DNA from 3 places in the Blautia sp. LMAG:89 genome. Region 3 is predicted to be linked to each of the others. Evidence: riboswitches for the same ligand, from Rfam matches in the RefSeq annotation. Region 3 holds a riboswitch; each other region holds the start of a gene.
What was found. Region 3 has a riboswitch for cobalamin ahead of nikB (nickel ABC transporter permease). Riboswitches for the same ligand answer to the same signal wherever they lie in the genome.

Region 1 (4,447 bases), on a different contig from region 3:
GGTTACATCCGTCTCATAGGTTCCGTCCTCCAGCTTCAGCTCTTCCGTTTTTTTCCCTTCGGATTTTTTGTCGTCAGAGGTTTTTACAGGATCCTTTACGCTGACTTTATGGTCGTACCATTTGCCTTTTTCTCCCAGGATCGCCACGTTAAATTCCTCACCAATGGCCGGTACCGGGATATCAAATCCGTAAACTTCTTCTGTATAACCATCGCTGTACTTCACTGTATCTGTGGTCGGCTCAATGATCTCTGCTCCGTCCTTCTGGGCATCCTCGGCAGTTCCCGCAAACAGGTTAACGATCTTCTTGGAAACCAGACTTACGTGGATGGTCATTTTACCATCTTTGACCGTGAGCTCTCCTTTTTTGTCATTGGCCTCATTTACATGAAACATGCTACTGTCTGTCTCAAACTCTGCTGTATAAACGCCATCTTCCAGGGTATCTGCTTTGGCTGCATCTGTATCCTTTTCTTCGGAAGCTTCTGCTTCCTCACCGGACTCTGTTTTTGTTTCATCTGTTTTTGCCATCGCAGGCACAGAGCCCAGCACCAGGACTGATGCACTTGCCATTGCAAGAATTAAGTTTACATAGCGTTTTTTCATGATAATCTTCTCCCTTCCATAGATACAGCAATCTGCCCGGAAAACAGTCTTCCTGATCTTTCCGGGCAGTTACATTGATTTCTTATAGGTATCTGAACTCACTCAGATATTTTTATATTTATTATTCTGCGGACTCCTCAGCAGAATCAGCCTCTGTATCTGCTGCTGCATCAGAATCTGCGGACTCCTCAGTGCTTCCCAGAGAATCGATGGCTGCCTTTGTATGCTCTACATAAAGCTTCTCAACTGCTTCGATTCTTCCAAGACCCTCGATCTGGCAGTCAACCTTATCGAAGTTTCCGGATGCTACAAACTGGCTCTTCCAGGAATCCTCATCATCACCGGCCATATCGTTATTTGCATGGTCTCCGGCAACAACCATCAGCGGACGAAGAACAACGTTCTTGTATCCTGCTTCTTTTACTTTCTCGATAACCTTGTCGCAGGCTGTATCTTCCGGCTTACCTTCTACAGTACCGATGAATGCGTTCTTCAATCCAAGATTTTCCATCTGTGTCTGCATCTGATCGTATGTAATATTAGCTGTATGGGATGTTCCATGTCCCATGAATACGAATGCTGTGCCAGCCTCAGCTGCTGCATCCATGCTGTCAAATCCGGCCTCTTTGCAAGCCGTATCTGTGATCGCCTGAGCAACGGCTTTCTTGTCATCATTGATCACAGTTGCATCGTCTCCAACCTCACCGAGCATTGGCTCTGCGATAGCTACAGACTCGAATTTATCTTTATAGCCATTGATCGCTTCTGTCATCTCATCGTACTCAGCACCATGCATCAGATGGGTAGGCTGTACAACCAGATTCTTAACACCATTCTCTACTGCACGGTCAAGAGCCTGCTGCATGTTATCGATCACTTCATCATCTCTTGCCTCTACATGGTTGATGATGATCTGTGCTGTAAATGCTCTTCTTACAGACCAGTCCGGATAAGCTTCTGCAAGAGCATCCTCGATTCCCTTGACATCCTCTGCACGGCTGTCATTGAAGGAAGTACCAAAGCTTACAACAAGAAGTTCATTCTCACCGATCTCATCCTGGTTACGCGGATCGTCCTTGGAAGCATCTCCTGTGTCACGTCCGAAATAATCCGGATCTGCATTCTCACCCTCTACCAGCTCTTTCTGAGCATCTGTCAGAGCATCCCATGCTTCTTTGGCTGCCTTGCAGTCCTCATCTGTTGTGTCGTTTCTTTCCTGTACATAGATCTTGTCGATCAGAGCTGCTACATTATCTGCTGCTTCCTGATCTGCATCAGAAGCCTCTGTGGTATCAGCTGCCTCAGCGTTCTCTTCTGTAGCAGAATCCTCTGCTGCCATTGCTGTTGTAGCTGCCCCCATAGAGCATGTCATGGAAACTGCGAGCATCAGAGCTAACATTGTTTTTCTTTTCATTTCTTATTGTCCTCTTTTCATGTATTTCCAGAATACTGATATGTACAAAAAAACAGCAGCTCTCTGCGGCCGCCTGCTCACACATGATTCTCTGCGCAATACAAATACATAAAAAGAAGTTCTGTATTGTTATGGAGAATACCGATTCGTAAACCGCGAATCCCTGGATCTCACAATAAGGCAGTTCTCCTGACTTGGTTCCACGCTGCTTTCCCTTCCCGGTCTCCCAGTGGTTATAAAAGCAGCTCCCCTTTCACAGTGACGGTATCGTTCCGGATTCTCACCGGATTCTCTTTTGCACATCCGACTGGATGCAACCTTATCATTATAACATTTGCACATATTTTCTTTTATCTGGTTATCTAACTTTTACCACAAACTCACATATTTGTCAAGATTGATGTCAGACGATTCACGGTTTTCTGTGATCTTCGCTCACAAAAAACACCTCGCGAAATATTACCAGTGAACAGTAACCGGTTTTCTCCCTGTATCTGTCAGTTATTATCAGAATATTTTCTCCAATATTCATGCACATCCTGCATAAAAAACAGCCCCTTTCTGTCATCACTCTGATATCAGAAAAGGACTGTCTTACACTGGATATTCGCAATCCGCTTTGCTACTTGCTCATAACAGATAAACTGCTTTGCAGTTTATCTGTTAAAATACTCCTGCTCCAGGTATCTGGCTACGTAGATTCCGCTGGCAGATGCATGGGAAAGAGAGTGTGTCACACCGCTGCAGTCTCCGATAACAAAGAGACCCTTGTGGCAGGTTTCCAGATTTTCGTCGATCTCAACCTCCATGTTGTAGAATTTAACCTCCACGCCGTAAAGCAAAGTATCGTCATCCGCTGTTCCCGGTGCGATCTTGTCCAGGGCATAGATCATCTCGATGATGCCATCCAGGATACGTTTCGGCATAACAAGGCTTAAATCTCCCGGTGTCGCAGAAAGTGTAGGTGTTACGAAACTTTCCTCAATACGGGCTTTTGTGCTTCGTCTTCCGCGAATCAGATCTCCAAACCGCTGTACCATAACACCACCGCCAAGCATATTGGAAAGTCTTGCAATGCTCTCACCGTATCCGTTGCTGTCATGGAACGGCTCTGAGAAATGCTTGGATACCAGAAGGGCAAAGTTTGTATTGTTGGTATGCTTTGCCGGATCTTCGTAGCTGTGACCGTTTACTGTGATAATACCGTTGGTATTTTCATTCACGACAACACCTCGCGGGTTCATGCAGAAGGTACGAACCATATCCTCAAACTTCTCAGTTCTGTAAACGATCTTGCTCTCATAAAGCTCATCTGTCAGACGGCTGAAAACCTCCGCCGGAAGCTCCACACGGACTCCAATGTCCACACGGTTGGAAAGAGTCGGGATCTTAAGCTCTGTACATACCGTCTCCATCCATTTACTTCCGCTTCGTCCTGCGGAGATGATACAGTAAGTTCCCTCGTAACGCTCATCTCCTACAAAAACTGCATAACCGTCTTCAGTTTTTTCTACTTTGTCAACAGATGCGTCAAAATAGAAGTCCACATGGTCTTTCATTTTTTCATAGAGGTTCTGAAGTACCACATAGTTGATATCTGTTCCCAGATGGCGGACTGATGCATCCAGAAGATGCAGGCCGTTCTGAAGGCAGAGCTTACGAATCTCGCTGTTTGTGGTAGAATAAAGTTTGGTTCCCTCACCGCCATGCATCAGGTTCAGTTTATCTACATATTCCATCAGCTCTGTGGCTGTATCCTTGCCGATATGCTGGTACAGAGTTCCGCCAAACTGATTGGTGATATTATATTTCCCGTCGGAGAAAGCGCCTGCACCGCCAAATCCCTTCATGATCGCACAGGTTTTGCAATGGATACAGGATTTTACTTTCTTTCCGTCGATGGGACATTTTCTTTTTTCCAGAGGATGACCAGCTTCAAAAACCGCAATCTTTTTCTCCGGATCATTATTCATCAGTTCATAGGCCGCAAAGATTCCACCGGGACCTGCTCCTACGATCAGTACGTCATATTTCATAAATAAAAACTCCTTATCTTGTATTGCACATTTTCAGTATTTTGTTTTTGCACAAACCCTGTCTATTTTACAACAAACATGTTCAAAAGTCATCGTTTTTTTCGATTTTTGAAAAAAAACTCAATCCTTCCGGAACCTTCCGATCTTAAGCTTTTTTCCATCTGTTTCCACGGTAATAGCACCGTTTTTCATGGTGTATTCCACCTGACTTCCGGCCTCTTTAAGCCGCTCTACGGTTTCCGGTGACGGATGTCCGTAGGTGTTGGTGAGCGAACAGGAAATGATCGCCACTTCCGGCTTTATTTTCTCAAGAAATGCTTCTGTGGTAGAATAACGGGAACCGTGATGTCCCACCTTCAGACAGTCAACATCCTCAAGCCCCCCGGCTGCC
Region 2 (4,447 bases), on a different contig from region 3:
TGAACGGATTTGCCTCGTTTCAGGCAGTCATCCACCATACAGGAAAGGAATGGAAGCGGACATCTCTCCGCATGTGCCACATCAATGGCATTATCAGCATTTACAAGCAGGGAAATGAAATATTCCATCTGTTTCTTATATGCATCATAGAACTCATCGAAGCTCTTCATCTCTGTGACATCGCCGGTCTGGACACTGATCTGTACCCCTTTGTCCATACCATTAGAGAAAACCATCTCCAGCGGACGGCACATGTTAAAGAATGCAGCGTCATGCCAGCCCTCTGTCTTACCTGCCTTCTGCGGTTCTACACAGCCGATGATGTTATATTCTCTGGCATCTGCAAGAGAAAGGCCGCGGTTCTGCAGTGCAGGAATGATAACCTCATCATTGTAATAAGCCGGAAGTCCGATTCCTGTTCTTGTAAGCTCTGCAGCCTTGATCAGGAATTCATGTGGTGATCCGTTCCATACTCTTACAGAAAGAGACGGTGCCGGAAGATGCACATGCATAGACGCCTGGATGCACATAAAGGAGAGATCATTGGTCACATCCTCGCCATCCTTGTTCTGACCACCTGCGATCAGGTTCTGGAAAAGGCTGTAGCCTGCAAAGCCTTCTGCAGATGCAGCATCACGGCATTTATTCAGGTCGTTTAATTTTACCCATATGCAGTCCATCAGTTCCTGGGCAAATTCTCTGGTAAGATTGCCTGCTTCCATATCACTCTTGTAATATGGATACATATACTGGTCAAAACGTCCCGGAGAAATAGAATGTCCGCTGCTTTCCATCTGGATCAGCTGCTGTACAAACCAGAAGGACTGGCACGCCTCATAGAAGTTACGGGCGCCCTTCGCCGGTACGCGTGTACAATTGGATGCGATCTGAAGGAGTTCCTGTTTTCTGGTCGGATCCTGACACTGATATGCCATCTGCTCTGCGAGCTCGGCATAGCGATGTGCATAGTCGATAACTGCCTGACAGCTCATGATAACTGCTTCCAGGAAACGGGATTTCTTTGCGTAATCACCATCTCCTACATTACACTCATCCAGTTCCTTCTGAGCTTTGGCAATGATCCCTTCATAACCGATCGCCAGAACTTCTTCATATTTAACGGTTACGTGTCCTACACCATTGTAGAAATAGTTTCCGGGTGTAAAAATATTGTGGTCAATGGCAAGAATCGCTTCCGGTGCCATGTAGGAGGTTGCAAGCTCACTGGTAGTCTTGCCTTTCCAGTATTTATGTACCTCACGGAGCTCCGCCTTGGTTTCCTCCGCAATATAAAATGGATCGGCTGTTCTGGTAGCCACTGTATCCAGCTCATCCTCCAGCCACTGGAAAGAATACTCCGGAAACGTCTGACAGCCTCTCGGCGCCAAAGTGCTGCTTCCAACGATCAGCTCCTCATCACGGATGATGATCGGAATGTTGTGCAGGATGTGGGCAAATGCCTTGGCTCTGCGGGTGATGATCGGCTCGTCTTCTGTTGCTTTGTAAGACTCTGTGATCAGTTTTGCTCTGGCAGATTCGATCACCGGCATCTTTGCATAAAGATTATCTACAAGATGTGTGATCCTGTCTGTTTTCGGAACATCTGCTATATGAAATTTCTCCATGATTCTCCTTTCTCATAACCGGTTGTTTCTGGTGATCTGTCTGCCTCTACGCTTCCAGAACCGCTCCTGTCCGGCTATGTGCTCATGTAGTTTTATTATACCTTACCCCTACTTCGATGTCAACGAAATCCAACATGTGTTTCTAGCTGTTTTTGTGGTTTTTATCGGTTGCGCCCTGTTGATTTTATTTGTTTTTTGTATTTTTATGTTTTTCTCTATTGACTTTGTTTTTCTGCTCTGCCATACTTGGATTTATATAGGAATTCCTTTGTTTTTCAGAAAAAATTTATGCAAAGCGGACATTCGTATTCCGCTCTGTCACATGTTCTCAAACAGTAAAAGAGGTGTATTTTTATGTATCTTTCTGATATGCATACCCACTCCATCGCCAGTGGTCACGGCACGGAATGTACCATCACCAACATGGCACGCGCAGCTGCCGAGAAAGGTCTCCGGCTTCTCGGGATCACTGATCACGGTCCCGGCACTCTGGCAGCCGGAACTTCCTCCTATTTCCGCAGCCTTACCTATTCTCCCAAAAAACATTTCGGTGTAGAATTACTCTACGGAATTGAACTGAATATCCTTGACCGCAGCGGAACGGTAGATTTAGATCAAGAATTATTATGCAAACTTGATTACGCCATTGCCAGCATGCATGCCTGGAATTACCGTTGCGGTACCAGAGCCGAAAACACAGAAGCTTTTATCAATGTAATGAAAAACCCCTGTGTAAAGATCCTCGGACATAGTGATAACACTCATTACCCGGTTAATTATGATGCGCTTGCAAGGGCTGCCAGGGAAACCGGCACGATCTTTGAGATCAACGAAGCTTCTCTTGCACCTTATGGCTATCGTGGCGACACAAGAGAAAACTGTTTCGAGATCCTTCGATGCTGCCGCAAATATGATCTGCCGCTGCTTCTTTCCAGTGACAGCCATGGCCCGGAGCATATCGGAGATTTTACCTGTGCTGCTGAGTTTGTTCATCAGGCCATGTTTCCGGAACAGCTGATCCTCAACAACCAGATTCCCAGACTCAAGGTTTTTCTCCAAACCAGAGAATGATCTTCTGTATCTTTTCCGACAGATAACAGATATTGTCCCCTAAAACAAAACAGGCCAGTTCAAACACAGGAATATACATTTTCCTGTATCTGAACTGGCCTGTTTTTTATTTTTCCCGCTGCTTTCGTACAATTTCCGCAAGCTCGCTATATTTACCTGTAACATATCCAAAATTTTCTTTTCTGTGAGGAAGCTTGCATTCGGTGCAGTCTTTGATCCCGCTTTCCGTAAAGCGGAAATTACCACCACATTTATCTCCCAGTGCATATAAAGGACAATAGCAGAACAGACAATTGAAGTTCTCCGGATCTGCTCCTTTATGGCACGGAAAATATTCACAGTTTTTGTGGCTGAAGTAAGAGTATTCTTTGCCTTCCCAGTATGGTTTCTCCATGGCTCTTTTCTCCTCTCCTGACATAACCACACATAACTTTTTCCTATAAAAAAGAGGTAGCGATGCCACCCCGGGGTAGAAATATAATCCGTTCATGAGTGCGCGGAGGGAACGAATGTATCCGGAGTAGTATCGCCTGCCATTTAATCATGTATAATTCATATGAACAGGCGCATTCCATAAAAAAATGCCTACTCTCGTAAAAAAGTAGACAACGTCCCAGGGGTGCGGAGTCCCTGAAATGGTTGTTACACTTTACACGGAAGTTTAACCTCGCCATAACAAGCAGGTTTCCTGGCTCCGGGATCATGACTCCTCTCTCCTTCTCATACATACGTACAATGGACTATGAGATTCGCTCCTCCGTTACAGTGACCGGATCGCTCAGGTTTCACACCTGATTCCCTTTTCTGTGGACTTCTGATAATCAATATATAACTGTCAGCTATCCTCAGCACTTGCTATGTTCAATATGGAATTATACTGACATTATAATAACATCCTGTTAATTATATGTCAATACTGTTTTCAATATTTATACATTTTTGAGCATATTTTGTTGCTGTTCACTCCGTTCCATGGGTTTTCAATATTTTTTCCGACGTCAAAAACAGCCCGACAAACTGCTGTCGGGCTGCTGTATTTTTATTTTCTGTTGTACGTTCTTATTATACAAGACGTCTTACAGATACAATTGTTCTGTATGTAGCATCATTGCTGATCTTGATCCCGTCCTGAGAGTTCGATGCATGAACGATCTGGCCATTACCCATGTAAATAGCCACGTGTCCGCCATAGCAGATCAGATCTCCCGGCTGTGCATCTGCGTAGGATACTTCTGTACCTGCATTCTGCTGCTCATAGGAGGTTCTCGGAAGGCTGACTCCGAAGTTCGCATAGACACTCTGTACAAATCCGGAGCAGTCTGCACCATTGGTAAGGCTTGTTCCGCCCCATACGTAAGGATTCCCCACAAACTGTGTAGCATAATTCACAACAGAAGATCCGGAACCACTGCTGTAAGAAGAACTGTCACTGGCTGAGGATGTGTCCTCTGCATTAGATGTGTCCTCTGCATTAGATGTGTCCTCTGCACTTTCTTCAGATGCGTCTGTGCTGTTATCGTAATCTGCGTCTGCATTATCCTCTGTATTCTCAGTATCCTCGGACGCATCATCATTCTCACCATTGTCTGCATCTTCATCCACATCCTCGGTGTCATCTTCTGCAGTATCCTCATCTGCATTCTCGATCACGTCGCCGTCCTCATCGTACTGTACGTCTTCGCTCTCGTCCGCCTCATCCTGCTGTGCTTCCTGCTCTGCCTGGCGTCTTGCTTCCTCTTCTGCCTCAGCCT
Region 3 (4,447 bases):
TCCCGGCGCTTTGGAAAAGAGCGTATGATGATCAGCATCTCTGATCTGAGAGAATTCACAGAAAATCAGGATCTGATCGAAACATATGCAGACACTGTTCTGGCTTTGGACACTGTCGAAAATGAAATTGCAGAGATTTCTCAGATTTCCATTGTTCTTCATACCGATGAAAACAGATCTGAGAACGTTTTGGAGCTTTTAGGAGAACCAGCTGTGTCCGGACTTTGCGGTGCTTATGTAAGCAGTCTTGAAAATGATCTGCATACATTTAAGGAAACCTGCGAAGAAGCCGGAATTCCGGTAAACACATATAAAAGTAATATTGCATGGTCGGACTTTAAATTAAACAGTGATGGAATGGTTCCGGTTATTGTCCAGGATTACCGGACGGATGAAGTACTGATGCTGGCCTATATGAATGAGCTTGCTTTTAACACAACATTGAAGCTTGGAAAAATGACATACTGGAGTCGCAGCCGGAATGAGCTCTGGACCAAAGGTCTGACATCCGGACACGTACAGTATGTAAAGTCTCTTACTATTGACTGTGATAATGATACGATCCTTGCCAAAGTGGAGCAGGTTGGCGCAGCCTGCCATACAGGAAACCGTACCTGTTTCTTCAAACCGCTGATGAAAAAAGAGTACGATGATACCAACCCACTTCACGTGTTCCAGAATGTGTATGATGTGATCACTGACCGAAAAGAACATCCAAAGGAAGGTTCCTATACCAATTATCTTTTTGATAAAGGAATCGACAAGATTTTGAAAAAAGTCGGTGAAGAATGCACAGAGATCGTCATTGCAGCCAAAAATCCGGATAAAGAAGAGATTAAATACGAAATTTCAGATTTTCTTTATCATATGATGGTACTCATGGTGGAAAAAGGAGTCAGCTGGGAAGAAATCACCAAAGAATTGGTAAAAAGATAAATTATATATCATTCAGGAAAAAAGTTTTTGTACGTCGGATCAGAATGAACGGTTACGAAAGCTTTTTTCTGTTTTCCCGGAATCTTAAAAGAATATGTACAATTTCGGTTAGGCATGATATACTTATCGTCAAAAGTGCGGAAATATAAAAAAGGAAAAGGGAAACAACCAATGATCAAAATTGATGACTGGGTGATTGAAAAAGGAGAGAAAGCACAGGGAAAAATTAAGATCACAGGATACGGCATAGCAATGCCGGCAACTGTGATATGCGGAGTGAAAGACGGACCGACGATACTGATCACAGCAGGAATACACAGTGCGGAGTATGTAGGAATCCAGGCGGCAATGGAACTTGCAAAAGAATTTCAACCGGAAGAACTGAAGGGAAATGTGATCATCGTTCCACTGGTCAATGTCAGCGGCTTTGAGCATCGCACCATGAGTCTGGTCTATGAGGATGGCAAGAACCTGAACCGCGTTTTTCCCGGAGATCCTGAGGGAACAGCTGCAGATCGTATTGCCTATACTATAGTGACGAAACTTTTTTCTATAGCAGATTATTATATCGACCTACATAGTGGAGATGGGTTCGAACAGCTTCATCCCTATGTTTATTATGTAGGGGTTGTAGATGAAAAGACAGCAGAGAAGTCATTACATATGGCACGGCATATCGGCGTAAAATATGTAGTCCGTTCCACAACTGCCACAGGTGGCGCCTACAATTATGCTTCTTCTCTTGGAATTCCAAGTATTCTTATCGAAAGAGGCGGACACAGCTACTGGACCTGGGAGGAAGTAGAACAGGATAAAAGAGACGTCCGTCACCTTGTTTTTCATCTCCAGGGAAAGGCGTGTCATGGTCTGAAGCATTACCGTCAGATGCTTCTTGAAAATGTAGTCTATGAATATGCGCCGTATACAGGATGCTGGTATCCATCCAAGAAGCCTGGAGAGTACTTCTTTAAGGGAGAAGAATTAGGTGAACTGAGAGATTACTATGGAAATTTACTTTACACATCTATTGCAACTGAAAACGGAGTCGTACTTTATCAAACAGCCAGTCTGAACATTATTGAAGACGGACCAATGATCGCATATGCAGCGATCACGGAGACTCTGACCTGATAGTAAACAACCTTTTCAGAACGCTTCTGTCTGAAATCATATTGAAACAGTAAGAAAACCGGGTTTTACCATTTGCTATTCTATTTGTAAAAACAGCGAGGTAAAATCCGTGTTTTTTTTAGCAGATCAGATAAATCCAATTGTCATATCCCCCATGGGGGATATATACAATTCAAGCATCTTTAACAAAATTTATGAGTTTTCTAAAAATATAACATTTTTCCATAGACATAAACTATAGTTTTATCATATAATGTTGCAGTAATTTAACAGCATTTGCTGATTTTCACATCAGCCGTTGTAAGTTCTGAGAGGATTAATAGGGAAACCGGTGTAAATCCGGTACGATCCCGTCACTGTAAGGGGGAATCCTCAGACAAAGTACCACTGGTCGAGTGCGTGAGAAATAGACCGGGAAGGTGTTTGAGGGTAAGGATCCTAAGTCAGGAGACCTGCTTGCAATTGTTTTAAAATGATTCTTACGGAAGATAGGAAGCATATTTATTTTGTGTGCCCGTATTTCGTCACGGGCTTTTTTCGTGCAAATTTCTAAAATTCCATGCATGTTCTGCATATTAAGAATCCAATAGTTTCTTTTATCTAACTCAATTAAAACGGCAATGTTAAAATCGCATCAAATGAGGAAAGGAGTAAAACGTGACAAAGAAACAAGTAGGAAAAAGATTTCTCCAAATCATCATTGTATTATTTGGAATCAGCTTTTTCACATTTGGACTGACCTACCTGTCACCTGGTGATCCTGCGGAGATCATGCTGACAGAGTGTGGTAATCTTCCTACACCAGAGCTTCTGGAACAGACAAGACATGAGCTTGGCCTTGATCAGCCATTTCTCGTGCAGTATGGTTCCTGGCTGAAGGGTGTTGTTACAGGAGATATGGGACAGTCCTATTCTTTCAAAATGCCGGTAACAGATAAACTGGTATCCTGTTTCTGGCCGACGCTGAGGATGTCGTTGCTGGCACTTCTGATGATGGTCATTATTTCCATACCGCTTGGAATCTTGGCCGCTGTATATCAGAACAAATTCCCGGATTATTTTGTGAGAGGAATTACCTTTGTGGGAGTATCTGTTCCAAGCTTCTGGCTGGGCCTGATCCTTCTCAGCATCTTTGGTGTTCAGCTTCGCTGGATCAATGTTGCCGGGGGCAGTACGGATTTTAAATCCATGATCCTCCCGGCGCTGACTCTTGCACTTGCTATGTCTGCAAAATATACCAGACAGGTAAGAAGTGCAGTACTGGAGGAACTTCACCAGGATTATGTCACAGGTGCAAGAATGCGTGGAATTAAGGAAAGCGTCATTCTCTGGAAACACGTTCTTCCTAATGTTATGCTTCCGCTGGTAACGCTGCTGGGGCTTTCCCTTGGAAGTCTTCTGGGAGGTACTGCAGTTGTAGAGATCATTTACAACTGGCCTGGAATGGGAAATATGGCAGTAAAGGCGATTTCCTGTCGTGACTATCCTCTTGTACAGGGCTATGTACTCTGGATCGCGATCCTGTACATGTGCATCAACCTGCTTGTGGATCTGTCCTATACTTATCTCGATCCAAGACTTAAGGAGGATAGATAATTGAAAAAGGTATTACGAACATTCAAAGAAAATAAACAGTTCACTCTTTTCTTCATTCTGGGTCTCGTAGTGATCGGAATTGCGATCTTTGCGCCGCAGCTCTCACCATATGATCCACTGGATGCAGTTATGACCGAATCACTGCAGGAGCCAAGCTCCGCTCATCCGTTCGGAACGGATAAGCTTGGACGAGATCTTCTTTCCCGTGTTATCTTCGGAACAAGAACCTCTCTGATCATGACCTTATGTCTGGTTGCGGTGATCTTTGTCATCGGTACATTTTTAGGAGTTATTGCCGGATATTTCGGCGGCGTTGTGGATGCAGTGATCATGCGTATCGCAGATATGATGATTTCCTTCCCTGGGCTTGTACTGGCCATTGCCATTGCCGGTATGCTTGGACCAAACCTGGTCAATGCCGTTATCTCCATTGCGGCTGTAAGTTGGACAAAATATGCCCGTCTTGCACGAAGTATGGTCTTGAAAGTCAAGAAGAGTCTTTACATAGAGGCAGCTATAGTAAACGGAACAAAGACCTGGAAAATTCTTCTTGTACACATTCTTCCCAACATGGTAACCCAGATGGTGGTAACTGCGGCAGCAGATATCGGAACTATGATGCTGGAGCTGGCTTCCCTTTCATTCCTGGGATTTGGTGCAACTGCGCCGACACCGGAGTGGGGACTAATGCTGAATGAAGGAAGAACCTACATGGCAAAGGCGCCATGGCTTATGATCTACCCTGGTATCGCTATCGTGATCTGTGTTGTTGTTTTCAACATGC

Region 1: it holds a riboswitch for cobalamin, as region 3 does, so the genes downstream of both, CCC70_RS05475 (sirohydrochlorin cobaltochelatase) here and nikB (nickel ABC transporter permease) in region 3, are expected to answer to the same signal.
Region 2: it holds a riboswitch for cobalamin, as region 3 does, so the genes downstream of both, CCC70_RS05410 (cysteine-rich small domain-containing protein) here and nikB (nickel ABC transporter permease) in region 3, are expected to answer to the same signal.

Annotation. Positions count from the first base shown of each region.
Region 1 is NZ_NANC01000004.1:307,541-311,987, forward strand. It holds gene CCC70_RS05470 (hypothetical protein) at 1-606, opposite strand, end outside; gene CCC70_RS05475 (sirohydrochlorin cobaltochelatase) at 728-2,020, opposite strand; cobalamin riboswitch at 2,183-2,357, opposite strand; gene CCC70_RS05480 (NAD(P)/FAD-dependent oxidoreductase) at 2,677-4,056, opposite strand; gene CCC70_RS05485 (DNA internalization-related competence protein ComEC/Rec2) at 4,177-4,447, opposite strand, start outside.
Region 2 is NZ_NANC01000004.1:290,045-294,491, forward strand. It holds gene CCC70_RS05400 (glycyl radical protein) at 1-1,625, opposite strand, end outside; gene CCC70_RS05405 (phosphatase) at 1,980-2,696, shown strand; gene CCC70_RS05410 (cysteine-rich small domain-containing protein) at 2,803-3,090, opposite strand; cobalamin riboswitch at 3,358-3,527, opposite strand; gene CCC70_RS05415 (C40 family peptidase) at 3,759-4,447, opposite strand, start outside.
Region 3 is NZ_NANC01000012.1:210,015-214,461, reverse strand. It holds gene hisIE (bifunctional phosphoribosyl-AMP cyclohydrolase/phosphoribosyl-ATP diphosphatase HisIE) at 1-936, shown strand, start outside; gene CCC70_RS14190 (M14 family metallopeptidase) at 1,108-2,067, shown strand; cobalamin riboswitch at 2,353-2,541, shown strand; gene nikB (nickel ABC transporter permease) at 2,725-3,663, shown strand; gene nikC (nickel transporter permease) at 3,664-4,447, shown strand, end outside.